2 regions of the Parageobacillus sp. G301 genome follow, and region 1 is predicted to be linked to the other one. Evidence: a T-box and tRNA genes for the amino acid it is inferred to sense, from the RefSeq annotation. Region 1 holds a T-box; the other holds one or more tRNA genes.
What was found. The T-box of region 1 lies ahead of QSJ37_RS13475 (valine--tRNA ligase). A T-box ahead of a tRNA ligase gene usually reads a tRNA of that ligase, here a tRNA-Val.

Region 1 (15,353 bases):
CCATAATTGACGAGAAATACACCAGTCGCGAATGTTTTCCAACCAATGCAAATACGTTTTTTCGAAACGTTCCGGAATGAAGTGCACTTTTCCTTCCGTTTTTTGCAGCTGAATGGCAGCTTCCGCGAGCGGCTTCATTTTGACAAACCATTGCGTCGACAAATACGGCTCCACAACCGCTCCGCTGCGTTCGCTATGTCCAACCGAATGCACATGTTCTTCGATTTTAAATAGCACGCCTTGTTCTTGCAAATCTTTGACGATTTGCTTGCGGCATTCAAAACGATCCAACCCTTGATATTGCATTGCGTTTTCATTCATCGTACCATCTTCGTTCATAACGAGGATGCGCGGCAAGTTGTGGCGGTTTCCGATTTCAAAGTCATTCGGGTCATGTGCCGGCGTAATTTTCACGGCACCCGATCCGAATTCCATATCGACATACTCATCGGCGATAATCGGAATTTCGCGGCCGACAATCGGCAAAATAACCGTTTTGCCAATGAGATGTTTATAGCGCTCGTCATCTGGGTGAACGGCAACCGCCGTATCGCCGAGCATCGTTTCCGGACGGGTCGTTGCCACTTCGATATATCCGGAGCCGTCGGCAAGCGGATAGCGCATATGATAAAGCGCGCCTTTTACTTCTTTATAAATCACTTCAATATCCGATAACGCCGTTTTTGTTACCGGATCCCAGTTAATAATGTATTCGCCTCGATAAATAAGCCCTTTTCGGTAAAGCGATACGAACACTTCGCGAACCGCTTTCGATAAACCTTCATCTAACGTAAAGCGCTCACGCGTATAATCGAGGCCAAGCCCTAATTTTGCCCATTGCTGGCGAATGTGGCTCGCGTATTCTTCTTTCCATTTCCACGTTTCTTCGAGAAACTTTTCCCGTCCTAAATCATAGCGGGAAAGTCCTTGCTTGCGAAGCTTTTCTTCTACTTTTGCCTGTGTGGCGATTCCGGCATGGTCCATTCCCGGAAGCCATAGAACGTCATAGCCTTGCATCCGCTTCATGCGTGTAATAATATCCTGCAGCGTCGTATCCCACGCATGTCCTAAATGGAGTTTCCCTGTGACGTTTGGCGGCGGGATGACAATCGTAAACGGCTTTTTATCAGGATCGCCCGTCGTTTCAAAAAATTTCCCGTCAAGCCACCATTGATATCGATTGGCTTCTACAGCTTTATGGTCGTATTTCGTAGACATTGTAATATCTTTTTGTTCCATTCTGTTTTCCCTCCTTCTTATCAATAAAAAACTCCTTTCATCCTAAAAAGGACGAAAGGAGACTCTTTCGCGGTACCACCTTTTTTCTTAAGCAAAAAATTTGCTTAAGCACTTCATTGCGATAACGGTCTGCGACCGGCTTCCTCTACTAGGCAAACACCGTTCAAAGAAGCAGCTCCAGGGCGACCTTCCAACGATAACCGTCCTAGGAAATCTCGCAGCTACTGATTTCCCTCTCTGAAGGCGTTATTCGTTGTACTCTTCCCTGTCTTCGCTTTTTTATTATTTTTCTGTTTATTATACTACGAAAAACTTGTTTCATCGTCAATCATCTTTGCCAAGTTTTTATTTATTTATTCCATTCCTTCGTTTTTGGTGACAAAAACAATATCCAATCATATTTTAATAGTAACATGCACGAGGGAGGAAATGCTCAATGAAACGATTTAACTATTATTCATGGCCGCCATGGCTTCGGCAAATTCGTGCCGTTTGTGCGCAAGTGATTATTCCAATTACGATTTTTCAAGCGATTCGCACCATTTTTTTACCTACAACGTTTGATGTCATCTTATTGGCCATTTTTGTGCTTATTGCGGTGGCGTTTCATCTGGAGTGGATTTAGCTTCTTCCGCTTCTTTTCGCTGGACAAGGCGCATGACGACATACTCCATATTTTTCATTGTAAAGTAACGGCGCTGCAGTTCGGAAACATATTCCCGTTCACTTTTTCTGTTTTGCCGCTTCATCTCGTACTCATAAATGCAGCGATATAAAAAATGCGGCTGCGCAAGATGGCTGAAAAGAAAGGACCATTCCTCTTCTAACATTGGCAACGTTTTTCCGTATTCTTCTACTCCTTCCACCCATTCATCACCGATCGGCGGAAATGTGCGCATATGATAACGAAGCGCAATGATTACATCGAAAAGTGGAGAGTTCCAACTGGCGCGTTCCCAACTAAAAAAATGGCGATTGCCATTTTCCAACTCTATATAATGTGAAAGCCGTGCCTTTCCGTGAATCCAAGCAATTCTCCATTTTTTTGTTTCTTTCATTTTTTCATACCATTTCTCTAGCTCCGTTTCCGCAAACCAATACGCTTGCATTGTTTCATGAAAATACGTGCAGCATTGCAGCTGAAACGGAGACATATACCATGCATTTTCGCACTTTTCCACATATGATTGCAAAAAGGCACGTTGCCTTTCCCATTCTCTTTTTTTATTCTCATAGTAATTTCTTATCTCTTCTTCGTTAATATCTATTTGTTTGAGTGACTTTTGATGTAAATAAGCGAGGTCGCGAAAAAAAGAGCGGACATGTTCTCGTTTTTCTTTTCTCTCAGCGGATGAAATCCATGGCATTAAATAATAATGCCGGCCATACGATACAAACGGAAAACCTTGTTTTGACAAGTAAAGAGGAACAGATTGCTTTCCATAAAAAATATACGATTGTTGAATGGCTGCCATTTCCCTGGCGTTCGTTATTTCTTTTAAAGCAAATAGACCAGCGTTCGTATGGATTTTTTTTACTTTCCCGTAATCATCGACGCGAAACGGCTTTAACCCGTATTGCTGTAAAATGGGCGTATACATTTCGATGCGTTCTCTGTTCAACGAAACGACCCCCTCCATAAAAAGAAGTGAGGAATCATGTTTCCCTCACTACGAAGAGCGGCTTCCCGCTAGTGCCGGTATATATAACAATTGCCCTTCATGGATTTCCTCAGGGCTTTCCAATTGGTTGACACGAAGCAGCTGCTGGACGGTTATATCGTACCGCTCGGCGATCTTGTCCAACGAATCTCCTTGCTGAACGATGCAAATTTTTACTTTCGTAAATTCCTCTTCTTGATTCTTCGCAAATAGTTTCGTTAAGTACAACGCATTTTCACTCTTTACTTTTTGTTTTTCGTTTTCATCTACTTCTTCTTCCATTTCATCAGCATCTTTTTCTTTCATCGATCCAATCGATACTTTTGCTTCTTGTTGTGGGACAACGTTTTCTTCTTCTGCTTTCACCGCTTCCTTTTCTTCTAGTTGTGCGGCCGTTTCTTCCGGTTTTTCCAGCTGCGCGGCTGTTTCTTCTTTTTCTTCTGTTTTTTCTAGCTGTGCGGCTTTTTCTTTCGTTTTTTCTAGCCGCTCGGCTGTTTCTTCCAGCTGTTCATTGTTATTTAGCGGCACGGCTGTTTCTTCTTCCTGTTTTGTTTCTTCGCGATGGGTAGCCGTCATTTCTTGTGCTTCGTCTTCATTTTGTTCCTGCGGTGCATGATTGAAAATAGAAGATGTCTCTTCTTCCAATTGTTGTTTTCTTTGTTCTTCCTCGTATACTTCTTTGCGCGCGACAACTTCAAACGGTTCAAACAACAGGTCTTCGTCTTCTTCCTCTACTAACGAAGGTTCATAATGTTCATCCAGCGGCGCTTCGCTAATTCCGCTGATCGAAATATCCGCTGTCACTAGCAATCTTCCATTTTCATCTAAATCATAATCGAACGATTCTACTGTCACATACACATCTTCTAAATGTTGAATGCGGTTTTTTGGAATCGTAATATCGATTGGGAAACGATGCGATAATTCGCTAATGCCGTCTTCGCGCGTAGAAATATGCTGAACAAATCGATGGCTTGCAAAGTCGAAAGGATCCGCGCTGCTTTCTTCCCCTTCAGCCATTCGATATTCTCCGCTTAATTCTAACGCTCCGCGAATCGTAATATACTGTTCATATTCATCAACCGAAACGATCGGATCCAGCGAAATAGAGAGAAATTCAGCGACTTCCTGTCCTTTTTTAAACCAGATCGATTCCTCAAGGGAAAACCGCAAATACGATTGCTCCAACCCAAACTCCTCCTTCCGTCCCTTCCAACAAAATTTTCTATGACATTACTCATTGTATGAAGGACGGATGAGCAATATGAATAAAAAAATCGGGCTGCCCATCAAAAGATGGACAACCCTTTCTTTTACTTCCCTTCACGAATTTTCGCAAACGCGCGCTCTGCAGCGGCGATTGTTTTTTCAATATCTTCATCCGTATGTTCCGTGGACAAAAATAATCCTTCAAATTGCGACGGAGGAAGGAAAATTCCTTGTTCCGCCATTTCGCGATAATATGCCGCGAACATTTCTAAATTTGATGTTTTCGCTTTTTCGTAGTTTGTTACTTCTTCATTCGTAAAGAAGAAACCAATCATGGAGCCAGCGCGGTTAATCGTATGCGGGATTTCGTATTTTTCCGCCGCTTCGCGCAATCCTTTTTCCAATCGATCCGCTTTTTTGCGGAATTCATCGTATGTTTCCGGCGTCAGCTGAATCAATGTTTCATATCCGGCCGTCATAGCGAGCGGATTTCCCGATAAGGTGCCAGCTTGATAAACCGGACCGCTCGGCGCGACTTTTTCCATAATTTCCGCTTTTCCGCCATACGCTCCGACTGGCAATCCGCCGCCAATGACTTTTCCAAGACACGTCAAATCCGGTTCAATGCCAAAATAGCCTTGCGCACAATGATAATCGACACGGAATCCTGTCATGACCTCATCAAAAATAAGAAGGGCTCCATATTGTTTTGTTATATCTCGCAATCCTTGCAAAAAGCCTGGAACCGGCGGAACGACACCCATGTTTCCCGCAACCGGCTCGACGATGACAGCGGCGATATCTTCGCCAAACCGTTCAAATGCGTAGCGGACGCTTTCTAAATCGTTATAAGGGACAGTAATCGTATTTTGCGCCACCGCTTCCGGAACACCAGGGCTATCCGGCAACCCAAGCGTCGCTACTCCTGAGCCAGCTTTGATCAGCAACGAGTCGCCATGGCCGTGATAGCTTCCTTCAAATTTAACAATTTTATTGCGTCCCGTGTAACCGCGTGCTAACCGAATCGCACTCATCGTCGCTTCCGTTCCGGAGTTCACCATACGAACTATTTCGACGGACGGCACCCGTTCAATCACTAATTTCGCTAACTCGTTTTCAATCAATGTCGGGGCGCCAAAGCTTGTGCCGTTTTCCGTTACTTTTTTTAACGCCTCGACAACACGAGGATTCGCATGACCTAAAATAAGCGGACCCCATGACAACACATAATCAATATATTCATTGCCGTCGATATCGTAAATTTTCGAACCTTTGCCTCGCGCCATAAAAATTGGTGTCATTTTTACGGATTTAAACGCGCGCACCGGGCTGTTGACACCGCCTGGCAACAGCCGGACCGCTTCCTCATACGCTGCTTTCGAACGTTCATAGCTTCGCACCATTTACGGTTCTCCTTTCTATTCTTTTAGCCAGCGAGCCGCATCTTTAGCAAAATACGTCATAATTAAATCAGCGCCTGCCCGCTTCATGCCAGTAAGCATTTCCATGACAATTTCTTTTTCATTAATCCATCCGTTTTGCGCCGCTGCTTTGACCATCGAATATTCACCGCTGACATTATAGGCGACAAGCGGGAGATGGAAATGGTTTTTAATGTCACGGATAATATCCATATATGCGAGCGCTGGTTTTACCATTAAAAAGTCCGCGCCTTCACGCACATCCGATTCCGCTTCGCGGAACGCCTCGAGGCGATTGGCCGGATCCATTTGATATGTTTTCCGGTCGCCGAATTGCGGCGCGCTGTCCGCAGCATCACGGAACGGACCGTAAAATGCGGACGCATATTTAATCGCATACGACATAATTGGCACATTCGTAAATCCGGCTTCATCGAGTCCTTGGCGAATCGCAGCAACAAAACCGTCCATCATATTAGAAGGTGCGATAATATCCGCGCCCGCTTTCGCTTGGCTGACGGCTGTTTTTACAAGCAATTCAAGCGACGGATCGTTTAACACTTGCTCGTTTTCGACCACACCGCAATGTCCATGGCTTGTATATTCACATAAACATGTGTCGGCAATAACAACGACATCTGGATAATTTGCTTTGATTTGGCGGATCGCCTCCTGAACGATCCCATGCTCACAATATGCTTGTGAACCGACTTCATCTTTTTCTGCCGGCACACCGAAAATGATTACTGATTTAATGCCTAGTTGGACGACTTCATCCATTTCCTCATTTAAACGGTCAAGAGAAAATTGATAGATCCCTGGCATGGATGGTATTTCCCGTTTTACCCCTTTTTCTTCGACGACAAAAATCGGATAAATAAGATCGTCTACATGAAGATGTGTTTCTCTCACCATCGCTCGCAAATTCGCACTTTGCCGCAGACGGCGATGGCGGTCAAATTGTAATGTTGCCATTTATTTTTCCCTCCATCGTTCTTTTTGCAAAATATAATTCCATTTCTTTTATCATATCATCAATCGTATACTCGTCTGGACAAATATGCACGGCAAGCCCCGCTTTTTCCGCTGTTTCCTTCGTAATGGGACCGATGCAGGCGATCACGCAACCGCTAAGCAGTGAAGCGATATCTTCTTCTTCCATCATACGTATAAAGCTTTGTACGGTAGAGGAACTTGTAAACGTGATCACATCCAGTTTTCTTTCCCGCAATAGATATAGCAATTGTTCTTTTCCTGATTCATTCATCAACGTTTCATACACAATAAGGTCCGTGACGTCTGCCCCCATATTGATCAGCGCATCACGCAATACCGGCCTTGCTAAATTTCCTTTCACTAAAAGAACGCGGTCGTGCGGCTTAACAAGCGGTTTTAGCGCCTCGATCACTCCTTCGGCGACAAATTCGTCAGGGACAACGGCAGGAGAAACGCCATACGCTTTTAAAGCCGCCGCCGTTTTCTTTCCGACTACCACCACTTTTGGAAGAGGCGGTTCCTTTTTGACAAATGGGAAGAAAAAACGGACACCGTTTGCACTTGTAAAAATGAGCCAATCATAATCGGGAAGCTTGTGCACACATCGTTCAATTTCTTCGCGATGGGAAGAAGGAGAAATCGAAATAAGCGGAATTTCAATCGGCGTTGCTCCTGCTTGGCGCAGCTTTTCAGAGAACGCTTTCGCCTGTTCTTTTCCTCTTGTCACAAGCACCGTTTTTCCCGACAACGGACCGCTCACTGTCGATTCATCTCCTCTTTGATACGATCAATTAATGCTTTCGCACCGCGCTCTATTAACATTTTTGCAGCGATCGTTCCGACTTCTTCCGGATTCGATCCGCTTGCCGTTTCCTTATATATCTCTTTTCCGTCTGGAGAAGCAACAAGAGCGGTTAAAACGATATCCTCACGATTGTCAATATACGCATATCCCGCAATCGGCACTTGACAGCCGCCTTCCATTTGCCGTAAAAATGCACGTTCCGCCAACACAGCCCGCTCGGTATGAACATCGTTTAATTTTTGTAGCCACTCCCGCAATTCTTCATCATTTTCGCGGCATTCCACCGCCAGTGCTCCTTGTCCAACAGCAGGGAGACATACATCTGTTGATAAATATTCCGTAATGACATCTCTTGCCCAGCCCATGCGCACTAATCCGGCCGCCGCAAGAATAATGGCGTCGTAATCTTCGTTTTGCAGCTTCGCAAGTCTCGTATCGATATTGCCGCGAATCCATTTGATCTTTAAATCCGGCCGTTTCGCCATTATTTGTGCAGAACGGCGCAAACTGCTTGTCCCAACAATCGCTCCGCTTGGAAGATTCGCAAACGTTTCTTGGTTTTTACTAATCAACACATCATGATGATCCTCACGCGGCGGCACGCAGCCAATGATAAGACCATCAGGCAAAACAGCGGGCATATCTTTCATGCTATGTACTGCCATATCAATTTCGCCGTTTAGCATTGCTTGCTCAATTTCTTTTACGAACAATCCTTTGCCGCCAACTTTGGATAATGTCACATCAACAATTTTGTCTCCTTTGGTGGCAATTTCTTTTACTTCAAATTCAAACGGCGCTCCTAATTGCCGAAGCCGCTCGATGACCCAGTTCGTCTGGGTGAGCGCAAGTTTGCTGCGGCGCGATCCGACGATGATTTTTCGCATCTTTCATTCCTCCACTACGAATACCAAAAATGAAATTTCGATAAACTACCCAATAAGAAAAAGTTTACCAATAAAAATAAAAATGAGCCGATATTCCATAGTGCAATCATTTTTCCTTGCACTTGCTGGACAATGCGTTTGTAAAAGTAAATGCTGTACACTGCAAGTACAACAAACGAACCTAATACTTTCACATCATACCAATGAAAATCTTCCACTTTGATATAGGCCCAAATCACTCCAAGAATTAATCCTAATAACAACATAGGCAATCCAATTAAATTTAAAACATAAGACATAAAATCTAATTTCGTTAAATCAGCCATCCGCCATAACCGTTCTCCCCATTTTTTCCGTTTCAATAAGCTGTATTGCAACATGTACAATACCGAAAAAATAAACGAAAGCGAAAACGCCGCATATGCCAATAATGCCATTGTAATATGAATCACTAGCAATTCAGATATCAGCTTCTCGGCAACAGCCGGTGATTGATGGTGATTTGGTGCGAACGTATGAATCGCCAAAATTAAAAACGCTAGCACGTTCGTAAAAAAGACGATAAAATCAACGCGCAGCAACCGGTTGATGATAAGAGATAACGTAATGAGCAACCACGCGTAAAAATAAAGCCCCTCCGACATCGTTAAAATTGGGAAACGCCCTGTCTGTATGATGCGAAACAAGAAAAAGAACGTTTGAAACATCCAAACAATAGAAAGTAACCAGAAAGCGACTTGATTCGCCTTCCGGTTACGTTGGAGAAAATCAGTAAAATATAAAAGTATAGACAATACGTACAAAAGAATAGACAGCTCATATAACCGGGGCATGGTCATCTCTAACATATGCCAAAATCCTCTCTTATGACTGTAGAGACGGCATAGCGGCGCGTTGACCATCCGTTTTTGCTTGCTTTTGTGCTTTCACTTCATCTTCGATATTAAAAATTTTCATAAACAATTGCAACGCTTCTTCGGCATTTGGTTCAGCTGCCAACTCTTTTGCCCGTAAAATCGGATCGCGCAGCAATTGATTAATAATGCTTTTTGTGTGTTTGTTCAATACTTTCCGGTCACGTTCCGATAAATGCGGCAATTTCCGTTCAATGCTCCGCATTGTCTCCGCTTGAATCGCCAGCGCTTTTTCACGAAGCGCCGCAATAACAGGCACAACGCCGAGCGTATGAAGCCATTGCTGGAAGGCAACAAGCTCTGTTCCGATCATACGTTCAATTTGCTCCGCCGCTTTTTTGCGCTCTTCTAAATTCGCTTGCACGATTCCCTCTAAATCGTCAATATCATATAAAAAGACGCTTTCTAACTCGGCAAGCGCTGGGTCTAAATCTCGCGGAACAGCGATATCGACCATAAATAGCGGGCGCCCTTTCCGCATTTTTTCTACATGAACCATCATTTCTTTCGTGATGATATAATCTTTTGCTCCAGTAGAGCTAATAACAATGTCCGCTTCCAGAAGTGTACAGGATAGCTCACAAAGCGATTTTGCCGTACCTGAAAACTTTTCCGCCAGCTGCTTTGCTTTTTCGAGCGTGCGGTTGACAACGGTTACTTTTCCTACGCCACTTCCATATAAATTTTGCGCAGCCAGTTCTCCCATTTTGCCAGCGCCGATAATTAAAACATGTTTCGAAGATAAATCCCCAAAAATCTTTTTCGCCAATTCTACTGCCGCATAACTTACAGACACGGCGTTTGCGCCGATTTCTGTTTCGGAATGGGCGCGCTTTGCAAATGTAACCGCCTGCTTGAATAACTGATTAAATATTGTACCAATCGTTCCATTTTCTTGTGCAAGAAGATAACTTGATTTTACTTGACCTAAAATTTGTGTTTCTCCTAAAATCATCGAATCTAAACCAGAAGCAACACGGAATAAATGTTCGACTGCTGCCTCATTTTCCATAATGTTTAAATAAGGTGTAAGTGCATCGATTTCCATATGAAACCAATTAGCCAAAAATGATTTTATATAATAACGACCGGTATGCAGCTGATCAACAACTGCATAAACTTCGGTACGATTGCATGTAGAAACAATCACATTTTCTAAAATGCTTTTTTGCTGCTGCAATTGCTTCATTGCATCGACCAATTCCGACTCACTAAACGTGAGTTTTTCACGGATTTCAACAGGGGCCGTTTTATAGTTTACGCCAACAACAACAATATGCACTTCCTTTATACCCCCTTAATCAAGTACATAAATATCTTTTTTTATTATAGCACATATGTCTTTCTACTTTATGAAAAAAGTGTGAACACGCTCGAAAGCATATGATAAACTTTATACAGTATAAGTGTATCACAAAAAAGTTTGTCGAAAAACTGGGAGGAACCGATGAAAAAACAAGCTGCGTTCTCTGGCATTATTCTTGTTGGACTGGGCGTTTACTTTTTAGCCAATCAGCTTCACTCCTCATTTGCCCATCTTTTTCAAGACTGGCCAACGCTGTTAATGATTCTCGGGGCGGCGCTGATCGGCCAAGCGTATTCCACCCGTGAATACCAACATCTATTTCCAGGCATCATTTTGTTTGGATTCGGACTTCACATTTTACTTGTCCATTGGTTCAAACAATGGCCAAATCATATCGGCGTCTTTTTCTTTATCATTGCGATAGCGTTTTTCATTAGCTCCCGAAAAGTAAAAAGCGGCCTTGGCCAAAGCATCTTTTTTTTAGCATTAGCCTTTATTATGCTGTTTTCCGAACAATTTCAGCCGCTGTTTTATATTGTCGAAACAGGCATTGCATCGATTTGGAAGTTTTGGCCGCTTGGGCTAATCCTTGCGGGTATATACATATTATTGGTAAAGAGGAAATAATCCATACAAAAAACACCAGCCTCGTTTCATGCTGGTGTTTTTTCGATTATAGGAATCGCTCCAATGCTGCCCATGCTTCTTCTTTTCCTTGGCCTGTTTCTGCCGAAAAAAGAATAAGTTCATCATCATCCATGATGTTCAACGTTTCACGGACAACTTTTAAATGCTTTTGCCATTTTCCCCTCGGAACTTTATCGGCTTTCGTCGCGATGATAATCGTCGGAATTTGATAATGCTTTAAAAACTCATACATCATGACATCATCTTTCGTCGGCGGGTGCCGCAAGTCGACGATCAGAACAACTGCGCGCAGCTGTTCTCTTGTCGTAAAATACGTTTCCATCATTTTTCCCCATGCTTCCCGCTCTTTCTTTGAAACCCTCGCAAATCCATATCCCGGCACATCAACAAAGTAAAGCGATTCATTAATAAGGTAAAAATTTAATGTTTGCGTTTTTCCCGGTTTCGATGACGTGCGCGCCAAATTTTTTCGATTAATCATTTTATTAATAAAAGAAGATTTGCCGACATTGGAACGACCAGCGAGCGCAAACTCCGGCAGCGCACTATCTGGATATTGTTCCGGTTTCACCGCACTGACGGCGATTTCTGCTTTTGTCACGTTCATTGTTGATCCCCTGCCAATGCATGTTGTAGTACCTCATCTAAATGGGAAACGAGCACAAATTGCAAATCATTTTTTACCACATCCGGAATATCTTCTAAATCTTTTTCATTGTCCTTTGGCAAAATTACTTTTTTCAAACCGGCGCGATGGGCGCTTAACGTTTTTTCTTTTAATCCGCCAATTGGAAGCACGCGGCCGCGCAATGTAATTTCTCCCGTCATGCCAACAAATCGGTTTACCGGCCGGCCTGTTAGCGCGGAAATGAGCGCAGTCGCAATCGTGATACCAGCGGATGGTCCGTCTTTTGGCACGGCGCCTTCTGGTACGTGAATATGAATATCGTATTTTTCATGAAATTCAGGGTCAATCCCAAGCTGTTCAGCTCGAGAACGCACGTAACTAAATGCTGCTTGTGCGGATTCTTTCATGACATCGCCTAATTTTCCTGTTAACACAAGCTTCCCTTTTCCCGGTGCAAGCGATACTTCAATGGATAGCGTATCACCGCCAAACGCTGTGTAGGCAAGGCCTGTCGCCACGCCGACTTGATCTTCCAATTCCGCTTGGCCGTAACGGTATTTTCTTTTTCCTAAAAATTCTTCTATATTTTTCTCTGTAATGATGACGCGTTTTTTCTCCTTAGAAACAATGAGACGTGCAGCTTTTCGGCAAATCGCAGCGATCTGTCGCTCCAATTCGCGCACACCTGCTTCTCGTGTATAATAGCGAATAATGCCCATCATCGCGTCATCACGTACTTGCAACGATGATTTTTTTAATCCATGCTCTTTTAATTGTTTTGGAAACAAATGACGTTTAGCGATTTGCAATTTTTCTACTTCCGTATAGCCTGGAATTGTAATAATTTCCATACGATCCAAAAGCGGCTGTGGAATCGTTGCTAAGTTATTTGCTGTCGCAATAAACATTACTTTCGATAAATCATACGGTTCTTCAATATAATGGTCGCTAAATGTATGGTTTTGTTCCGGATCTAACACTTCAAGAAGCGCCGCAGATGGATCGCCGCGAAAATCACTCGACATTTTATCAATTTCATCTAATAAAAATACCGGATTAATCGTTCCCGCTTTTTTCATCCCTTGAATAATTCGGCCAGGCATCGCGCCGACGTATGTGCGACGATGGCCACGAATTTCTGATTCATCGCGAACACCGCCTAACGAAATGCGAACAAATCGGCGGTTCAGCGACTTAGCAATCGAACGAGCAAGCGACGTTTTCCCGACCCCTGGCGGTCCTGCTAAACAAAGAATCGGACCTTTTAATGATTTCGTTAATTGCTGCACAGATAGAAATTCGAGCACCCGTTCTTTTACTTTTTCTAGGCCGTAATGATCTTCATTTAATATCGCTTCCGCCCGTTTGATATCATGAATATCTTCTGTTTGGGTTGACCAAGGAAGCGCAATGAGCCAGTCTAAATAGTTGCGAATCACCGCGCTTTCCGCTGAGGTCGCTGGTATTTTTTCATAGCGGTCGAGCTCTTTAAGCGCCGTTTCTTTTACATGACTTGGCATGCCGGCTGCTTCGATTTTTTCTTTTAATGCTTCGACTTCTCCTGCTTTTCCTTCTTTTTCACCAAGCTCTTTTTGAATTGCCTTCATTTGTTCGCGCAAGTAATATTCTTTTTGTGTACGTTCCATCGATTGCTTGACGCGCATGCTAATCTTTTTCTCAAGCTGCAGCACTTCTTTTTCATTATGCAGGATTTGAATAATTTTATGAATGCGTTCTTTCACATCGATCGTTTCAAGGATGCGTTGTTTTTCCTCTAGTTTAAGCGGCAAATGGGAAGCGATAATATCCGCCATTCGTCCCGGCTCATCGATATCTGCAATGGAAGCATAAATATCGGCTGACAATCTTTTTGATAAATTTATGTATTGTTCAAAGTATTCGAGCATCGTCCGTTTCAACGCTTCGTCCTCTAAATCTTTCGTTGTGCGATCTACAAACTTTTCTACTTTTACCATAAAATACGGTTCTTCACTTACTGTCTCGGTAATGATTGCACGCGCGATTCCTTCCACCAGCACGCGAAACGTTCCGTTCGGAAGTTTAAGCAACTGTTTTACGCGCGCAAGTGTCCCCATTTGATATAAATCATCCATATCAGGTTCATCAATGGAAACATCTTTTTGCGATGTCAACAAAATGATGTGATCTTCCACCATTGCTGTTTCAAGCGCTTTTACCGATTTCTCCCGCCCCACATCTAAATGCAAGACCATCGTTGGGAACACAAGCAGCCCCCTTAGTGGCAAAAGAGGAACGACAAGCTCTTTTTTCTTCACCACGAACACCTCCATATCTCACTTCTATTCGTCTATTGTATAGCACTGAAGTACTATTTGTAAAATGACACGATGCAGACAAAGGAAACGTTTTTATATCTTGTTTATGAATTATAATACAAAGAAAAACCGACTTCGACATCCTTTTTTCGTCGAAGTCGTATCGCTTGCTACTACACTGATTTTTTTTCGGAGCGATCGGCAGCGGCTGGAATAGCGCTATCGTGTTGCGCAAAATCTTTTCCAAATACAACTGGAAACACTTCCTCTAAACGTTGGACAGGAATAATCTCGATCCCATCGATCTCTCGTAAAATGGATTGCATGTTTTCCAACGGAACGATCACTTTTTTCGCCCCAGCCTGTTTCGCCGCTTTTACTTTTGGAAAAATTCCTCCTACTGGTTTGACATAACCGTGAATACTGATTTCTCCTGTCATCGCTACCGTACAATCAACCGGTATTTGATAAATCGCTGAATAAATTCCGGTTGCTATCGCAATTCCTGCGGACGGGCCATCGATTGGAATGCCTCCTGGGAAATTAATATGAATATCATAACGATCAGCGGGAACCCCCAGCGCACGCAATACAGTAATGACGTTTTCAACAGAACCTCTTGCCATACTTTTGCGGCGAATGGATTTTTCCCGGCTTCCAATACTTTCTTCTTCGACGATGCCAGTAATATTAATGGTTCCTTTTTCTTTTGTTGGCAAAGCAGTTACTTCAATTTCCAAAAGCGCTCCGGTATTCGGACCGTATACAGCTAATCCATTCACAAGACCAACCATCGACGTATGAGCGATTTTCTTTTCATATCGCGGCGACAATTGGCTTGATTGGATGACCCATTCAATGTCTTTATCTAAAATCGTTTCACGGTTTTCAGAAATAGTAATTCCCGCAGCAATTTGCATGATATTTACTGCTTCCCGCCCGTTTCTTGCATAAGACGCAAGAATACGAATTCCGTTTTCCGATACTTTTAAACGTATTTTTTCCGCTGCCTTTTTTGCAATGAGCGCAATTTCATCCTGATCCAGTTCACGGAAAAACACTTCTAAACAACGCGAGCGAATAGCCGGAGGAATTTCGTTTGGTGTTCTCGTTGTCGCTCCAACAAGGCGAAAATCTGCAGGAAGCCCATTTTGGAAAATGTCATGGATATGACTCGGAATTTGCGGGTTTTCCTTGCTATAATAAGCACTTTCAAAAAACACTTTACGGTCTTCGAGCACTTTCAGTAATTTATTCATTTGAATCGGATGAAGCTCTCCAATTTCATCAATAAATAAAACTCCACCATGTGCATTCGTTACCGCACCTTGCTTTGGCTGCG
Region 2 (15,353 bases), 300 kb from region 1:
CCTTGTCCCTAAAGCCTTTTCCCTATTTCGATGCCGATGGTGGGAGTCGAACCCACACGGGCAAAGCCCACACGATTTTGAGTCGTGCGCGTCTGCCAGTTCCGCCACATCGGCGTAAAGACATATATAATTTTACATTAAAAATAACATAAAGTCAACTGTTTATTTCATGCCGAGGGCCGGACTCGAACCGGCACGGTAGTTACCTACCCCAGGATTTTAAGTCCTGTGCGTCTGCCAATTCCGCCACCCCGGCTCTGCCATATATGGAGGCGGCACCCGGATTCGAACCGGGGATAAAGGTTTTGCAGACCTCTGCCTTACCACTTGGCTATGCCGCCGCAGGGAAGCGGAAGACGGGACTCGAACCCGCGACCCCCACCTTGGCAAGGTGGTGTTCTACCACTGAACTACTTCCGCATCGTGATCATGGCTGGGGTAGCTGGATTCGAACCAACGCATCACGGAGTCAAAGTCCGTTGCCTTACCGCTTGGCTATACCCCAAAAAAATAGAAGGAAGGGCGACTAGTGGGAATCGAACCCACGCATGCCAGAGCCACAATCTGGTGCGTTAACCACTTCGCCATAGTCGCCATACATATTTATTTTATGGCAGGGGCAGTAGGAATCGAACCCACACCGGAGGTTTTGGAGACCTCTGTTCTACCATTAAACTATGCCCCTAGTATAAAATGGAGGGGGACGGATTCGAACCGCCGAACCCAAAGGGAGCGGATTTACAGTCCGCCGCGTTTGGCCACTTCGCTACCCCTCCGTACCATGGTGCCGACTGCAGGACTTGAACCCGCAACCTACTGATTACGATTCAGTTGCTCTACCAATTGAGCTAAGTCGGCATAAGAAACATTGATATACCCTTAGTTTTTTGTGTCCCTTCCTCTGCTAGCTTATTCAATGATGTTAGATGTGTCGGGACAACTCGGAGCAAATTCATAGAAGCTTAAGCTCGTCTCTACCAGTTGAGCTAAGTTGCACATTAGCCAGAAAAACTTCAAACTTATTTAAAGAGTAAATGGTGGCTCGGGACGGAATCGAACCGCCGACACAAGGATTTTCAGTCCTTTGCTCTACCGACTGAGCTACCGAGCCATTTTTTAATTAGCATTAATTCCACTGTGGCGGTCCCGACGGGACTCGAACCCGCGATCTCCTGCGTGACAGGCAGGCATGTTAACCACTACACTACGGGACCAATATTGGTTGCGGGGGCAGGATTTGAACCTGCGACCTTCGGGTTATGAGCCCGACGAGCTACCGGACTGCTCCACCCCGCGACGATCATGGTGGAGGATGACGGGATCGAACCGCCGACCCCTTGCTTGTAAGGCAAGTGCTCTCCCAGCTGAGCTAATCCTCCACAAAAAGAAAGTGACCCGTACGGGATTCGAACCCGTGTTACCGCCGTGAAAGGGCGGTGTCTTAACCACTTGACCAACGGGCCATAGTAATTAATTAGTGGCGGAGAGCAAGGGATTCGAACCCTTGAGGCGCTATTCGCGCCTACACGATTTCCAATCGTGCTCCTTCGACCACTCGGACAGCTCTCCAAGATGGCTCCGCAGGCAGGATTCGAACCTGCGACCAATCGGTTAACAGCCGATTGCTCTACCACTGAGCTACTGCGGAATAATATGAAGGAGTTATGTAATAAATTAATTTCCTTGTTACAAACTTTTTCATTGATTGGACAAGTATTATTATAATGACCAATATTATCATGTCAAGAGTTTTTTTATTTATTTCATTCCCTCAAAACTAGATAACCGTCTGTTTGGAAGAAAGCCGTTTTGCGCAGGCGGCTTCCGCTTTTCCGTTGTCTAGCTCCGGTGTCTAGCTCTCTTGCGCCAAATAACCTTCTCCCTTGAGGTGCAAGCACCTCTACGGGCGAAGAACATTTGGCTTCGAGAGCTAAGCGCGGCACCTCCGCTTTTCGCTTTGTCCAGCTCCGGCTCGCAGCGCCTTGCGGAAAATAACCTTCCTCCGTCGACATGCAAGCATGTCTCGTCGGAAGAACATTTTCCTTTTGGCGCTAAGCGCTCGCCTCCACTTTTCGCTTTGGTTAAGTCCTCGATCGATTAGTATCCGTCAGCTCCACGTGTCGCCACGCTTCCACCTCGGACCTATCGACCTCGTCATCTTCGAGGGATCTTACTCGCTTGACGCGATGGGAAATCTCATCTTGAGGGGGGCTTCACGCTTAGATGCTTTCAGCGCTTATCCCTTCCGCACATAGCTACCCAGCGGTGCCCCTGGCGGGACAACTGGTACACCAGCGGTGCGTCCATCCCGGTCCTCTCGTACTAAGGACAGCTCCTCTCAAATTTCCTGCGCCCGCGACGGATAGGGACCGAACTGTCTCACGACGTTCTGAACCCAGCTCGCGTACCGCTTTAATGGGCGAACAGCCCAACCCTTGGGACCGACTACAGCCCCAGGATGCGATGAGCCGACATCGAGGTGCCAAACCTCCCCGTCGATGTGGACTCTTGGGGGAGATCAGCCTGTTATCCCCGGGGTAGCTTTTATCCGTTGAGCGATGGCCCTTCCATACGGAACCACCGGATCACTAAGCCCGACTTTCGTCCCTGCTCGACCTGTCCGTCTCGCAGTCAAGCTCCCTTGTGCCTTTGCACTCTACGAATGATTTCCAACCATTCTGAGGGAACCTTTGGGCGCCTCCGTTACCTTTTGGGAGGCGACCGCCCCAGTCAAACTGCCCACCTGACACTGTCTCCCACCCCGATAAGGGGTGCGGGTTAGAATTTCAATACCGCCAGGGTGGTATCCCACCGGCGCCTCCACCGAAGCTGGCGCTCCGGCTTCTCAGGCTCCCACCTATCCTGTACAAGCGATACCAAAATTCCATATCAGGCTGCAGTAAAGCTCCACGGGGTCTTTCCGTCCTGTCGCGGGTAACCTGCATCTTCACAGGTAGTATGATTTCACCGGGTCTCTCGTTGAGACAGTGCCCAAGTCGTTACACCTTTCGTGCGGGTCGGAACTTACCCGACAAGGAATTTCGCTACCTTAGGACCGTTATAGTTACGGCCGCCGTTTACTGGGGCTTCGGTTCGCACCTTCAGCCTTGCGGCTTAAGCGCTCCCCTTAACCTTCCAGCACCGGGCAGGTGTCAGCCCCTATACTTCGCCTTTCGGCTTCGCAGAGACCTGTGTTTTTGATAAACAGTCGCTTGGGCCTTTTCACTGCGGCTCTCTCGGGCTCATCACCCAAGAGAGCACCCCTTCTCCCGAAGTTACGGGGTCATTTTGCCGAGTTCCTTAACGAGAGTTCTCCCGCGCACCTTAGGATTCTCTCCTCGCCTACCTGTGTCGGTTTGCGGTACGGGCACCTCTCACCTCGCTAGAGGCTTTTCTTGGCAGTGTAGGATCGGGGACTTCGGGACCGATGGTCCCTTCGCCATCACGGCTCAGCCTTTGCGCCAGACGGATTTGCCTATCTGGCAGCCTAACCGCTTGGACAGGCTATTCCAGCAGCCTGCTCGCCCTACCTTCCTGCGTCCCCCCATTGCTCAAACGGTGAGGAGGTGGTACAGGAATCTCAACCTGTTGCCCATCACCTACGCCTTTCGGCCTCGGCTTAGGTCCCGACTAACCCTGAGCGGACGAACCTTCCTCAGGAAACCTTAGGCTTTCGGTGCAGAGGATTCTCACCTCTGTTTTCGCTACTCACACCGGCATTCTCACTTCTAAGCGCTCCACGAGTCCTTCCGGTCTCGCTTCGGCGCGCTTAGAACGCTCCCCTACCGATGACCAACGGTCATCCCACAGCTTCGGTGGCACGTTTAGCCCCGGTACATTTTCGGCGCAGAGTCACTCGACCAGTGAGCTATTACGCACTCTTTAAATGATGGCTGCTTCTAAGCCAACATCCTGGTTGTCTGGGCAACTCCACATCCTTTTCCACTTAACGTGCACTTTGGGACCTTAGCTGGTGGTCTGGGCTGTTTCCCTCTCGACCACGGATCTTATCACTCGTAGTCTGACTCCCAAGGATAAGTCATTGGCATTCGGAGTTTGACTGAGTTCGGTAACCCGATGAGGGCCCCTAGCTCAATCAGTGCTCTACCTCCAAGACTCTTCCCTTGAGGCTAGCCCTAAAGCTATTTCGGGGAGAACCAGCTATCTCCAGGTTCGATTGGCATTTCACCCCTACCCACACCTCATCCCCGCACTTTTCAACGTGCGTGGGTTCGGGCCTCCAGTAGGTGTTACCCTACCTTCACCCTGGACATGGGTAGATCACCTGGTTTCGGGTCTACGACGACGTACTTAACGCCCTATTCAGACTCGCTTTCGCTGCGGCTCCGTCTCTTCGACTTAACCTCGCACGTCATCGTAACTCGCCGGTTCATTCTACAAAAGGCACGCCATCACCCATAAACGGGCTCTGACTACTTGTAGGCACACGGTTTCAGGTTCTCTTTCACTCCCCTTCCGGGGTGCTTTTCACCTTTCCCTCACGGTACTGGTTCACTATCGGTCACTAGGGAGTATTTAGCCTTGGGAGATGGTCCTCCCTGCTTCCGACGGGATTCCCCGTGTCCCGCCGTACTCAGGATCCACTCGGGAGGGAACGAAGTTTCGACTACAGGGCTGTCACCTTCTCTGGCGGGCCTTTCCAGACCGCTTCGTCTACCCCGTTCCTTTGTAACTCCCATCATGAGTGGTCCTACAACCCCAAGAGGCAAGCCTCTTGGTTTGGGCTGTTCCCGTTTCGCTCGCCGCTACTCAGGGAATCGCGGTTGCTTTCTTCTCCTCCGGGTACTTAGATGTTTCAGTTCCCCGGGTGTGCCCTCCATACCCTATGGATTCAGGTATGGATACTGCCCCATTACGGGCAGTGGGTTTCCCCATTCGGACATCTCCGGATCAACGCTTGCTTACAGCTCCCCGAAGCGTTTCGGCGTTTGCCCCGTCCTTCATCGGCTCCTAGTGCCAAGGCATCCACCGTGCGCCCTTTCTAACTTAACCATGCGAAAACAGCTTCATGCTTGCCGCCTTCGCTTCTCGGCTTCTTCCTTTGTCTAGCTTCGGCGCCTAGCTCTCTTGTGCCAAATAACCTTCCCCCTCGAAGTGCAAGCACTTCTGCGGGTGAAGAACATTTGGCTTCGGGAGCTAACCGCGGCGCCTCCGCTTTTCTTTTCGGTTATCTAGTTTTCAAGGAACGAAGCTACTACTTTGAGTTCGCTTCTTTGCAGCTTTGTGCCGAGGAACCTAACTTCCTCGAACCTGCTTGTAGACGCAGGCACAAGACTAATTCTGACACAAAGCCTCTATTTTGAAAGAACATTAAACATGTTCCTTCAAAACTGAACAAGGCTACTGCCTTGCATCTGCTTCTCTGCTGCCTTGTGTCGAGGAATCCTGCTTCCTCGAATTCACTAGCAGACGCAGACACAAAGCACTTGAAGGAGTGAAATGCTCCCTCAAAACTGAACAAACCCGAAGCGTCCACTTCCGACTAGCCCATAAGGGCAGTCGCCTTCGCCTTTCATGTCATCCTTAGAAAGGAGGTGATCCAGCCGCACCTTCCGGTACGGCTACCTTGTTACGACTTCACCCCAATCACTTGCCCCACCTTCGGCGGCTGGCTCCCTTAAAGGGTTACCTCACCGACTTCGGGTGTTGCAAGCTCTCGTGGTGTGACGGGCGGTGTGTACAAGGCCCGGGAACGTATTCACCGCGGCATGCTGATCCGCGATTACTAGCGATTCCGGCTTCATGCAGGCGAGTTGCAGCCTGCAATCCGAACTGAGAGCGGCTTTTTGGGATTCGCTCCCCCTCGCGGGTTCGCAGCCCTTTGTACCGCCCATTGTAGCACGTGTGTAGCCCAGGTCATAAGGGGCATGATGATTTGACGTCATCCCCACCTTCCTCCGGTTTGTCACCGGCAGTCCCCCTAGAGTGCCCAACTGAATGCTGGCAACTAGGGGCGAGGGTTGCGCTCGTTGCGGGACTTAACCCAACATCTCACGACACGAGCTGACGACAACCATGCACCACCTGTCACCCTGTCCCCCCGAAGGGGGAACGCCCTGTCTCCAGGGTTGTCAGGGGATGTCAAGACCTGGTAAGGTTCTTCGCGTTGCTTCGAATTAAACCACATGCTCCACCGCTTGTGCGGGCCCCCGTCAATTCCTTTGAGTTTCAGCCTTGCGGCCGTACTCCCCAGGCGGAGTGCTTAACGCGTTAGCTACAGCACTAAAGGGTTTAACCCCTCTAACACTTAGCACTCATCGTTTACGGCGTGGACTACCAGGGTATCTAATCCTGTTTGCTCCCCACGCTTTCGCGCCTCAGCGTCAGTTACAGACCAGAGAGCCGCCTTCGCCACTGGTGTTCCTCCACATCTCTACGCATTTCACCGCTACACGTGGAATTCCGCTCTCCTCTTCTGCACTCAAGTCCCCCAGTTTCCAATGACCCTCCACGGTTGAGCCGTGGGCTTTCACATCAGACTTAAGGGACCGCCTGCGCGCGCTTTACGCCCAATAATTCCGGACAACGCTCGCCCCCTACGTATTACCGCGGCTGCTGGCACGTAGTTAGCCGGGGCTTTCTCGTTAGGTACCGTCACCGTACCGCCCTATTCGAACGGTACTTCTTCTTCCCTAACAACAGAGCTTTACGATCCGAAGACCTTCTTCGCTCACGCGGCGTCGCTCCGTCAGACTTTCGTCCATTGCGGAAGATTCCCTACTGCTGCCTCCCGTAGGAGTCTGGGCCGTGTCTCAGTCCCAGTGTGGCCGGTCACCCTCTCAGGCCGGCTACGCATCGTCGCCTTGGTGAGCCGTTACCTCACCAACTAGCTAATGCGCCGCGGGCCCATCCGTAAGTGGTAGCAAAAGCCACCTTTCAACCGAAGACCATGCAGTCTTCGGTGTTATCCGGTATTAGCCCCGGTTTCCCGGAGTTATCCCGGTCTTACGGGCAGGTTACCCACGTGTTACTCACCCGTCCGCCGCTAACCGAACAGAAGCAAGCTTCCGTTCGGTCCGCTCGACTTGCATGTATTAGGCACGCCGCCAGCGTTCGTCCTGAGCCAGGATCAAACTCTCCAAAAAGAAAGTTGATTGGCTTCTTTTCAGCTTCAGCGCCGACACCGCAAGGTGTCGCTCGCCTTCGCTTTTCTTACTGTCCAGCTCCGGCTCGCAACGCCTTTTGGAAAATAACCTTCCTCCGTCGACATGCAAGCATGTCTCGTCGGAAGAACATTTTCCTTTCGGCGTTAGGCGCTCGCCTTCGCTTTTCTATGTGGACGCTTCGTTTTGTTCAGTTTTCAAAGAACATTTGCTACTCAAAACAGCCTTTTAATAATATCACAGCGTTTTTTTATTGTCAACTAATTTTTTCGTTGTCAAGATTGTTCAATTAATTCATTAGCGACGCTATTTAATATAACACCTTAATCTAAAAAATGCAACCCCTTTTTTATATTTTTTTGTTCCCTCAAATTTATTTAAATGGTGCAATTAACTTTTTCGCAACAATCGAAATTGGAGATTCTCATTTCAACTGTTTACGATTACAACTTTAACCGAATTATTTATTGCAAATCAACTATACACCGCTTTATAACATAATAATTACACATATCTCATACATATAAATTAAATAATTATTGTCATTTTTCATCGATTCATTTGATAAAAAAACAAAACATCTTACTTTGAATTTACTAAATGATCCGATCTCCTCTCATGTTAATAATGTGGATAATTTGTGAATAACATGTGAATAACTTGTTGTTAAGGAGGAAAATATGATTAAAATTCAAGATACGATTGTGTATAACGACTTCCTAGCGGATTCTTCTCTTTCAAAAAAACAAGAAAAAATATTTGAAGCATTATTAAAATCACCAGAAACTTACGTATATAAAAACGAACATCAGCTTTTGTTTGAAATTATTTTGCGCGAGCGCATTATCGATGCGGCCATCTCGCTCGCAAAAAGCAAAGTAAGGTTTGCTATTTTTCGTTTTTCAAAATGCAATGAGCAATTTTGGATAAAAAATGAGTTGGGAGGTTTCCAATTAAAAGAAAGCGTGCTTCCCTCGGATGCGATAAACGATATTTTCATAAACAGCCATTTATACGCCTTTGAGTGCGCTACCGCCATCGTTATCGTGTTTTACAAGGCAGTATTAGATGTTATGGATAAACAGACATTTAATAGGCTGTTTTCCAATCTCTTATTATACGATTGGCATGTCGATCAAGACTTAGGGATAAAAACAAAAAAGGGAGAAGACTATCTCCCAGGCGACTGTCTTTATTTTAAAAACCCTGAATTCGATCCGCAAACGCCGCAGTGGCAGGGAGAAAATACGATCTATTTAGGAAACGACCTGCATTACGGGCATGGAATCGGGATTAAAACGTCAGAAGGAATCATCGCCGCTTTAAATAAAAAAAGGAAAAAAGACGCTACAAAATCAGCCTACTTGCTTCCGCAAACGACAAGAGTCGATTTTATTTATTTATCTCAGTTTTCTAGCAACCCCGGAGGCTATCGTCTTCCCATTAACAAGAAATATTTCATTACCGGGGCGCTCGGGTCAGCTACTTTCTTGTATTGGTAGCGACCCTTTTCGATTTTCTCCCCACAAATATGTTCCGATTCCTGTTAAAATGAAAATCCCCCCCATCAACTGGGACGGTCGAATAATCTCTCCAAGCAAAAAGTAAGCTAATATTGTTGCACCGACTGGCTCAAATAAAATGCTCATCGAAATGGTTGCAGCACTTACCCATTTTACCGACCAGTTCATCAGTGAATGTCCGAGCAACGTCGGCACAATCGCCAGCAAAATAAAGCAAATCCAATCTATTTTTCTATATGAAAACAACGGAAATTGAAAAGCAAGCACATAAAGAAAGAGCGTGAAAGAACTAATTCCGTATACAATATATGTATATGTCATTAATGACAGGCGTTTTCGTAACTCTTGACCAAACAGCCAATACCCTGTTACCATTGCACATGCCAAAAGCGCTAGTATATCACCAAATAATGCTTTACCGCTAATTCGGAAGTCACCCCAACTAATGATAATGCTTCCAACGATAGCTAATAATGCGCTAAGAAACGCTCCTGCTGTCAATCGTTCTTTAAAAAAGACATATCCGCCAATAAATGCAAACAACGGTTGTAACGTTACAAGTACAACCGAACTCGTTACAGAAGTATAGTTCAATGACTCAAACCAAAGAATAAAATGAAACGCTAAGAGCACACCAGAGATGATGGAAAATATCCAATCTCGTTTCGAGATCACTTTTAATTCGGAAACATATTTCATAAAAAGTGGTGTCATGAATAGCACAGTAAAAAACAAACGATAAAATGCAATGACGGAGGCAGGAGCATGCGCCCATTTCACAAGAATGGCGGAAGTAGATACAGAGATTGCTCCGACAAACAATGCTAAGTATGGTTTCCATAAACTTGATGATTTCATTGTCCATCCCCTTATAAGCATTTTATCATGATTATACCACTACACAAACAGAAGAGGTGATCATATATGAACTTAGATCCTTTTATCAAACTAGGAATATCAGCTATATTAGGAATGATTATCGGATTAGAGAGAGAATTAAAACGCAAACCCGTTGGTCTAAAGACATGTTTAGTAATTTCTATTTCCAGCTGCTTATTAACCATTGTATCGATTGAATCCGCTTATGTATTTCCTCTAAAAAATCATATTACGATGGATCCACTCCGCCTTGCCGCTCAAATTGTCTCAGGAGTCGGATTTCTCGGGGCAGGAGTCATTTTACGACGCGGCAACGATAGTATTTCTGGGCTGACAACCGCTGCGATCATTTGGGGAGCGGCTGGCATCGGCATCGCAGTCGGTGCCGGATTTTATTTGGAATCTGCATTTGGCGTTGCGCTATTAATTGTGAGTGTTGAGCTAATTCCTGTTATAATCAGCTTTTTTGGACCAAAACAATTGCGAGAAAAAGAAATTCTTCTACAAATCACCGTTGCGGATGCAAAAAATATTGCCGACGTAATTCACAAACTCAAATCGCAAAATATCGATATTAAGACAATGCGTATTAAAGACTTAGACGACAACCATCATTTAATTAAACTAAAAGCATCTGTTGACCAAAAACGCGCCGCTGCCGACGTCTACTATGCCATTCGCACCATTGATTCGATCGTCCATATTGATATAGAAAGCGCCTAATCCTTCTAAACAAAAATTAGATAAAATTGTATTGCATTTCAAAAAAGGCGTATATATAATAAAAATGGACAATAATATTCCGTGAAAATGGGGCATTAGCTCAGTTGGGAGAGCGTCGTGCTGGCAGCGCGAAGGTCACCGGTTCGAACCCGGTATGCTCCATTCGAGAAACCCTTGCGTGGCAAGGGTTTTTCCTTTTTATCTAGATAGGGGGGCATTTTTATTTAGCAATAATCTTTTAGAAAACAGCCAATAAAAAAGCACCCGGCAAACATCATGAATCAGCTTGTCTGCAAAATCGACCAGCCGATCCCTTGCATGGCAAGGGCTTTCTTTTTTACATTATATAAGCAAAAAGGGCGATCATATATAAAACACGCATTGACTCATTGAAGGAGGAAAGAAACAGATGAGAAAGTTAGCAAGTTTGCTGACAGCTGCTTTATCCATTCTCTTTTTTCCAACCAGTAGCTTCGCCCATCCAGGCGCTCTGGACGAACTCGGCGGACATTTCCGCAATTCAGACTGCGTATACTTGCTGCATGAACCGACAGCGCTTGCCATGCAGGCCAAAAATAAAGCAGAGCTTGTCCAATTAGTCAAAAAATACAATAGCAACGCCAAGTGCACCCGACAGCTGACGGTGGATAAAATTGACCTAGAAGGGCATACGCTGAGCGGAGTCCCTGCAACGAAATCAAGTTCGTCGGCCACATTGCGATTAGGAAAAAAATATCCTGCAACATTAGTAGAGTGCATTGATGGAGATACAGCAAAGTTTATCGTCAATGGACGCGAATATACAACCCGCTTTCTATTCATCGATACCCCAGAAAGCACGATCGAAGTCGAGCCGTATGGAAAAGAAGCAAGCCAATTTACTTGTTCCCGCTTAAAACAAGGAAACATTACATTGGAAACTGACGGCAGCACTCTGTTTGATAAGTATCATCGTTTGCTCGCTTGGGTGTGGGTAGGAAACAAATTGCTGCAAGAAGAAGTGGCCAAAGCAGGACTGGTCGAAGATTTTTACGATTACGGGGATTATAAATACGAAAGCCGAATCCGCGACGCTATGGCGGAGGCGAAACGAAACGGTGCGGGAATGTATGGCCGTTCATCCGCGCAAAAACCTGATTCCTCCCGTCAGCAGCAAACAGCGGAAGAAAAAACGGAAAGCAAAAAAACAACACCCGCATCAAACTCACCGGCACAAGAAAATGAAGAGCAGCACGATGATCAGCAAAAACAGCACGATGCAGAGTCCGACAAAACAAATTCATTCCTTTACTTGATCATTGGCGCAGTTGCGATTATCATTATTTACGCTTTCGCCCGCAAATAATAGATACGGCTATATGCAGCGGCCTGCCCCGAACGAACAAAAGGAGCTAATGACTAGCTCCTTTTGTTTCATAATGACTACCGGGACCTGTTACTGCTCCGGCAGCAACTCTTCAATCACCGATTGCTCGGACAAATGAGCCGCTGTGGAGAAAGAAGCGCCATTTAGCCGCTTAAAGCCATATTTCTCTAACCTCTCTATTTGCTCTTCCGTCAAGTCATTATAAGCAATCACCGAAGGGGTTCCTGATGACTTATAAATTAAATTGCCTGTTACCGGACATTGAAACGCATCAGCGACAAATCCTTCCCCGTCTTGAATCGTAAATAAGCGAACCGGCATCACATCCATATATTTCCCTCTTTCTACGGTGTATTTCTTTATTACAATTGTCCAATCCCACCGTATTCTATACAATTCTTTTGCCAACAATGATCAAATCCCGTTCGATCCCTTCTAGCTCCGCAACCTTCGGGAGATGCCCCCATGTTTCAAAGCCAAAGCGGGCAAAAAGCCGCAAGCTTGGCTCATTATGCGCAAAAATAAACCCTAAAAGCGTTTTTATCTCCAAACTCGGCGCTTCCTCAATCGCTTTTTGAAGAAGCTGTGTGCCAATTCCTCTTCCCCGATATGCCTCGGAAATATAAATGCTAATTTCTGCCGTATGACGATATGCCGGCCGCCCATAAAACGACTGAAAACTAAGCCATGCGCACACATGGCCGTCCAGCTCCACAACCCAGATCGGACGCGTATGCGGATCGTGCGCGAAAAACCATGCTTCCCTGCTCTCAACAGTCACTGGTTCGAGATCTGCTGTTACCATTCTTGTCGGAACCGTTTCATTGTATATCTGAACGATTGCTGGTAAATCTTCTCTGTTTGCATTTCGAATCATCGTATCTCCACCTTATGGAATAATATACCTCTGCAGAAAAGAATACCATAATTATCGTTCAAAATGACATACTCCTTTTTATAACCATGCACCATTTATGCCACTTGCATATAAACGCTTGAAAATAGAAAAGTGAACCATAAACTCCATAAACGAACATATTTCATCAACAGGAAACGCGTAAATCTCAAAAAACGCTGCCAGCATGTCTTGATCCACTGCATCTAATATCCCTGATGATAGGAGAGGATAATGAATTTCATTCCACCAACGTTCATATCCATAATCGATAAACACTTCTTTTATTTGTTCTTGCGTCATATTTATCCCTCCTTGCTTCCATCATTATTGCATATACCATTATCGGTTTTGCGGAAAAAATAAAAACAAAAAACGCCTAAAAACGGCGTTTTTCCATTCTGTTCGTTATTGTTCCTCGTTGAGTTCTTCTACAGGCACTTCCCGTCGTTCACGAAGGTGCCCATCGCGCAAATGGACAGTAGCGGTTTCTTTTTGCTCATCATAACCGTCAATCCAAACAGATACACCATTATAATAAACCGGAATATCTGCGGGAGACGAAACGATTTGTTTTACGCGATTCATATCCATGTAAACAATCTCCTCCTTGTTGTAATTATCATGATGTAGTATGAAACGGGAAGGAATTTTTATGCAAAAAAATGTGCAAAACAGTAAAGACTAGCTATGTAAAACGATCTATGTTTGGAGGAAACCAATGAAAAACTGGGATGTACTAATATCGTATTTACGCCTTCCTGTTTTGGTACGATTGTTGTTAGTTGGAAGTATAATGATCGTCTTTTTCGGAACATTGATTCATTTCGTTGAACCATCCACATTCCGTAATGTATTCGATGGAATATGGTGGGCCATTGTGACAACCGCGACGATCGGTTATGGCGATATGGTGCCGAAGACATTTGCCGGGAAAATCGTCGCCATTTCTCTCATTTTGTTAGGAACGGGAGTCATCACCACTTATTTCGCCACATTATCCGCAGCCGCGGTAGCAAAAGAGTCCGTACTATCGAGCGGGCAGCTACGTTACATGCAGAAAGGGCATATCATCATTGTCGGTTGGAATGAACGGGCGCGCGAGGTAATAGTAAAATTAACGAAATATCACTCATCGCTTCGATGCGTGATTATCGATGCGACTTTACAGGAACTTCCGGTTTCCTATAAAAATGTTCATTTTATTAAAGGAAATGCCAGTTACGATGATGTGCTTCATAAAGCGAACATTGCCGAAGCGCAAATGATTTTAATTACAGCCGATCAGCATAAAAATGAAGCAGAAGCAGATAAAGATTCGATTTTAACATTGTTGGCGGCCAAAGGACTTAATCCTTGTATATATGCGATCGTTGAAATTTTAACAGAACAGCAAGTGAATAACGCAAAACGGGCTGGCGCCGATGAAGTCATTCAGACCAATTTGCTGTCAAGCTTTGCGATGGCAAACAGCCTTCAGTCGCCAGGGGTATCGAAAGCGACGGAAGAGTTGCTTCATCAACTTCATAATAGAAAACTACAGCTTATCGATGCGGAAGGATTATTCATCGGAAAAACATTTTTTGAAATCAGCCAAATATTATTAGACAAACAAATAATTTTAATCGGTATAATGAGGGGAGAAGAAGGATATATAAATCCTTCTCCACATTTTTTGATCGAAAAGGGAGACCGTTTGTTCGTGATCATGACTTAATCAAGCAGGTGGCTTTCTAAATCTTTGACAAGCGCTTTTCCAATGTCAATATATTTTTCCGGAAACGTCGCATCAGGGTCTTGCGGCTCCGCAAATTGGTTAAAAGCCGCGCCAAGATTGCCGCCATCGGCGTGGTCATCAATCCCTATTTGATACTTATGGGACAATAAAAATGGCCTGCCGAGCTTGACGGTTGTTCCATGGGAATCGAGCTGCCCGTCAATTGCTTCAAACGGAACGCGCAAAAATTGATATCCTGCTTCATCGTCAATTTTATAATCGAACGAACCATGATCATAATCCCAATTTCCACCAATCGTATAACCAAGCGGTTTTAACAACTGCTCCAGCTTATATAACGGAAACGTCTTTCCTTCTAATCGTGAAGGAATTTCAATCATCGCAAACACCCTCCTTTTTCATCTATGTTTCCCTATTTAGCGATAATTTAAAAAAAATTTCATTCTACTCATCCCTTCGAAAATAATGTTTCCCGATTGCCAATGTCATCGCCCCCTAATCTGCAAAATGCTAAAAACAAAAAATCAACAGCCCTTCCGTTTGCGGGAAGGGCTGTTGTTGATCAGCGGCTATATCATGGTATTTCTGTAAACTGTTCGACAGCGCAGTTGTTTTTGCCGCTGTCTGCACAGAAGAGATCGCATCAGAGGTATTATAAAACATCAGGAGGATGACGAACCGCGCCAAGTTATTTTTGTTGTTGGGAGTGGCTATTCATTGGAAGGCTTTTTGGCTTTTCCGCTATTTCTTTAGAAAATTCCATAGTCGCTAAATTTGGCATTCTTCTTTGATTCATAAAGCTGTTTATGCCACGCATCGCCCGCTGAATCGGATTTGGCGTCATATAATAAGCGTTGCGTCTCCTTCTCATGCTGAAAGCAGCTGCGGCAATTCCCAGCCCCAATATAGTCCATATGGCGTTGTTATTGCTTCGGCGTCCTGTTAAGCGCAATAACTGATTCCACATTCCTCTATTACGCCCAAAATTAAATAGACGGTTCATGATCTGTACACTCCTCTTTTCGGATTTCCCTTGCGCTCGAAAAAAATTTTCTTTTCGAGCATTTATTAATGTGCGTTAGAGAAGCAAGTTCATGTATGGAAA

Region 2: it encodes a tRNA-Val, which carries the amino acid that the T-box ahead of QSJ37_RS13475 (valine--tRNA ligase) is inferred to sense. The anticodon was not compared.

The regions. Positions count from the first base shown of each region.
Region 1 is NZ_BSDB01000002.1:922,873-938,225, reverse strand. Features, by position in the region: gene QSJ37_RS13475 (valine--tRNA ligase) at 1-1,239, opposite strand, end outside; T-box leader at 1,284-1,520, opposite strand; gene QSJ37_RS13470 (hypothetical protein) at 1,676-1,864, shown strand; gene ysxE (spore coat protein YsxE) at 1,830-2,840, opposite strand; gene spoVID (stage VI sporulation protein D) at 2,910-4,088, opposite strand; gene hemL (glutamate-1-semialdehyde 2,1-aminomutase) at 4,214-5,509, opposite strand; gene hemB (porphobilinogen synthase) at 5,528-6,505, opposite strand; gene QSJ37_RS13445 (uroporphyrinogen-III synthase) at 6,486-7,286, opposite strand; gene hemC (hydroxymethylbilane synthase) at 7,283-8,218, opposite strand; gene ccsA (cytochrome c biogenesis protein) at 8,233-9,066, opposite strand; gene hemA (glutamyl-tRNA reductase) at 9,083-10,414, opposite strand; gene QSJ37_RS13425 (LiaI-LiaF-like domain-containing protein) at 10,580-11,065, shown strand; gene yihA (ribosome biogenesis GTP-binding protein YihA/YsxC) at 11,112-11,693, opposite strand; gene lon (endopeptidase La) at 11,690-14,026, opposite strand; gene lonB (ATP-dependent protease LonB) at 14,185-15,353, opposite strand, start outside.
Region 2 is NZ_BSDB01000002.1:622,519-637,871, reverse strand. Features, by position in the region: tRNA gene QSJ37_RS11980 (tRNA-Leu) at 32-114, opposite strand; tRNA gene QSJ37_RS11975 (tRNA-Leu) at 171-256, opposite strand; tRNA gene QSJ37_RS11970 (tRNA-Cys) at 268-341, opposite strand; tRNA gene QSJ37_RS11965 (tRNA-Gly) at 349-420, opposite strand; tRNA gene QSJ37_RS11960 (tRNA-Gln) at 431-505, opposite strand; tRNA gene QSJ37_RS11955 (tRNA-His) at 522-594, opposite strand; tRNA gene QSJ37_RS11950 (tRNA-Trp) at 612-685, opposite strand; tRNA gene QSJ37_RS11945 (tRNA-Tyr) at 695-776, opposite strand; tRNA gene QSJ37_RS11940 (tRNA-Thr) at 783-858, opposite strand; tRNA gene QSJ37_RS11935 (tRNA-Phe) at 1,036-1,111, opposite strand; tRNA gene QSJ37_RS11930 (tRNA-Asp) at 1,139-1,214, opposite strand; tRNA gene QSJ37_RS11925 (tRNA-Met) at 1,220-1,296, opposite strand; tRNA gene QSJ37_RS11920 (tRNA-Val) at 1,304-1,379, opposite strand; tRNA gene QSJ37_RS11915 (tRNA-Glu) at 1,392-1,463, opposite strand; tRNA gene QSJ37_RS11910 (tRNA-Ser) at 1,479-1,569, opposite strand; tRNA gene QSJ37_RS11905 (tRNA-Asn) at 1,574-1,648, opposite strand; gene QSJ37_RS11900 (hypothetical protein) at 1,764-2,012, opposite strand; rRNA gene QSJ37_RS11895 (23S ribosomal RNA) at 2,078-5,013, opposite strand; rRNA gene QSJ37_RS11890 (16S ribosomal RNA) at 5,549-7,106, opposite strand; gene QSJ37_RS11885 (protein-glutamine gamma-glutamyltransferase) at 7,805-8,626, shown strand; gene QSJ37_RS11880 (DMT family transporter) at 8,603-9,505, opposite strand; gene QSJ37_RS11875 (MgtC/SapB family protein) at 9,572-10,249, shown strand; tRNA gene QSJ37_RS11870 (tRNA-Ala) at 10,339-10,411, shown strand; gene QSJ37_RS11865 (thermonuclease family protein) at 10,659-11,594, shown strand; gene QSJ37_RS11860 (hypothetical protein) at 11,685-11,945, opposite strand; gene QSJ37_RS11855 (GNAT family N-acetyltransferase) at 12,004-12,492, opposite strand; gene QSJ37_RS11850 (hypothetical protein) at 12,571-12,813, opposite strand; gene QSJ37_RS11845 (H-type small acid-soluble spore protein) at 12,919-13,104, opposite strand; gene QSJ37_RS11840 (potassium channel family protein) at 13,232-14,227, shown strand; gene QSJ37_RS11835 (YugN-like family protein) at 14,224-14,628, opposite strand; gene QSJ37_RS11830 (hypothetical protein) at 14,937-15,251, opposite strand.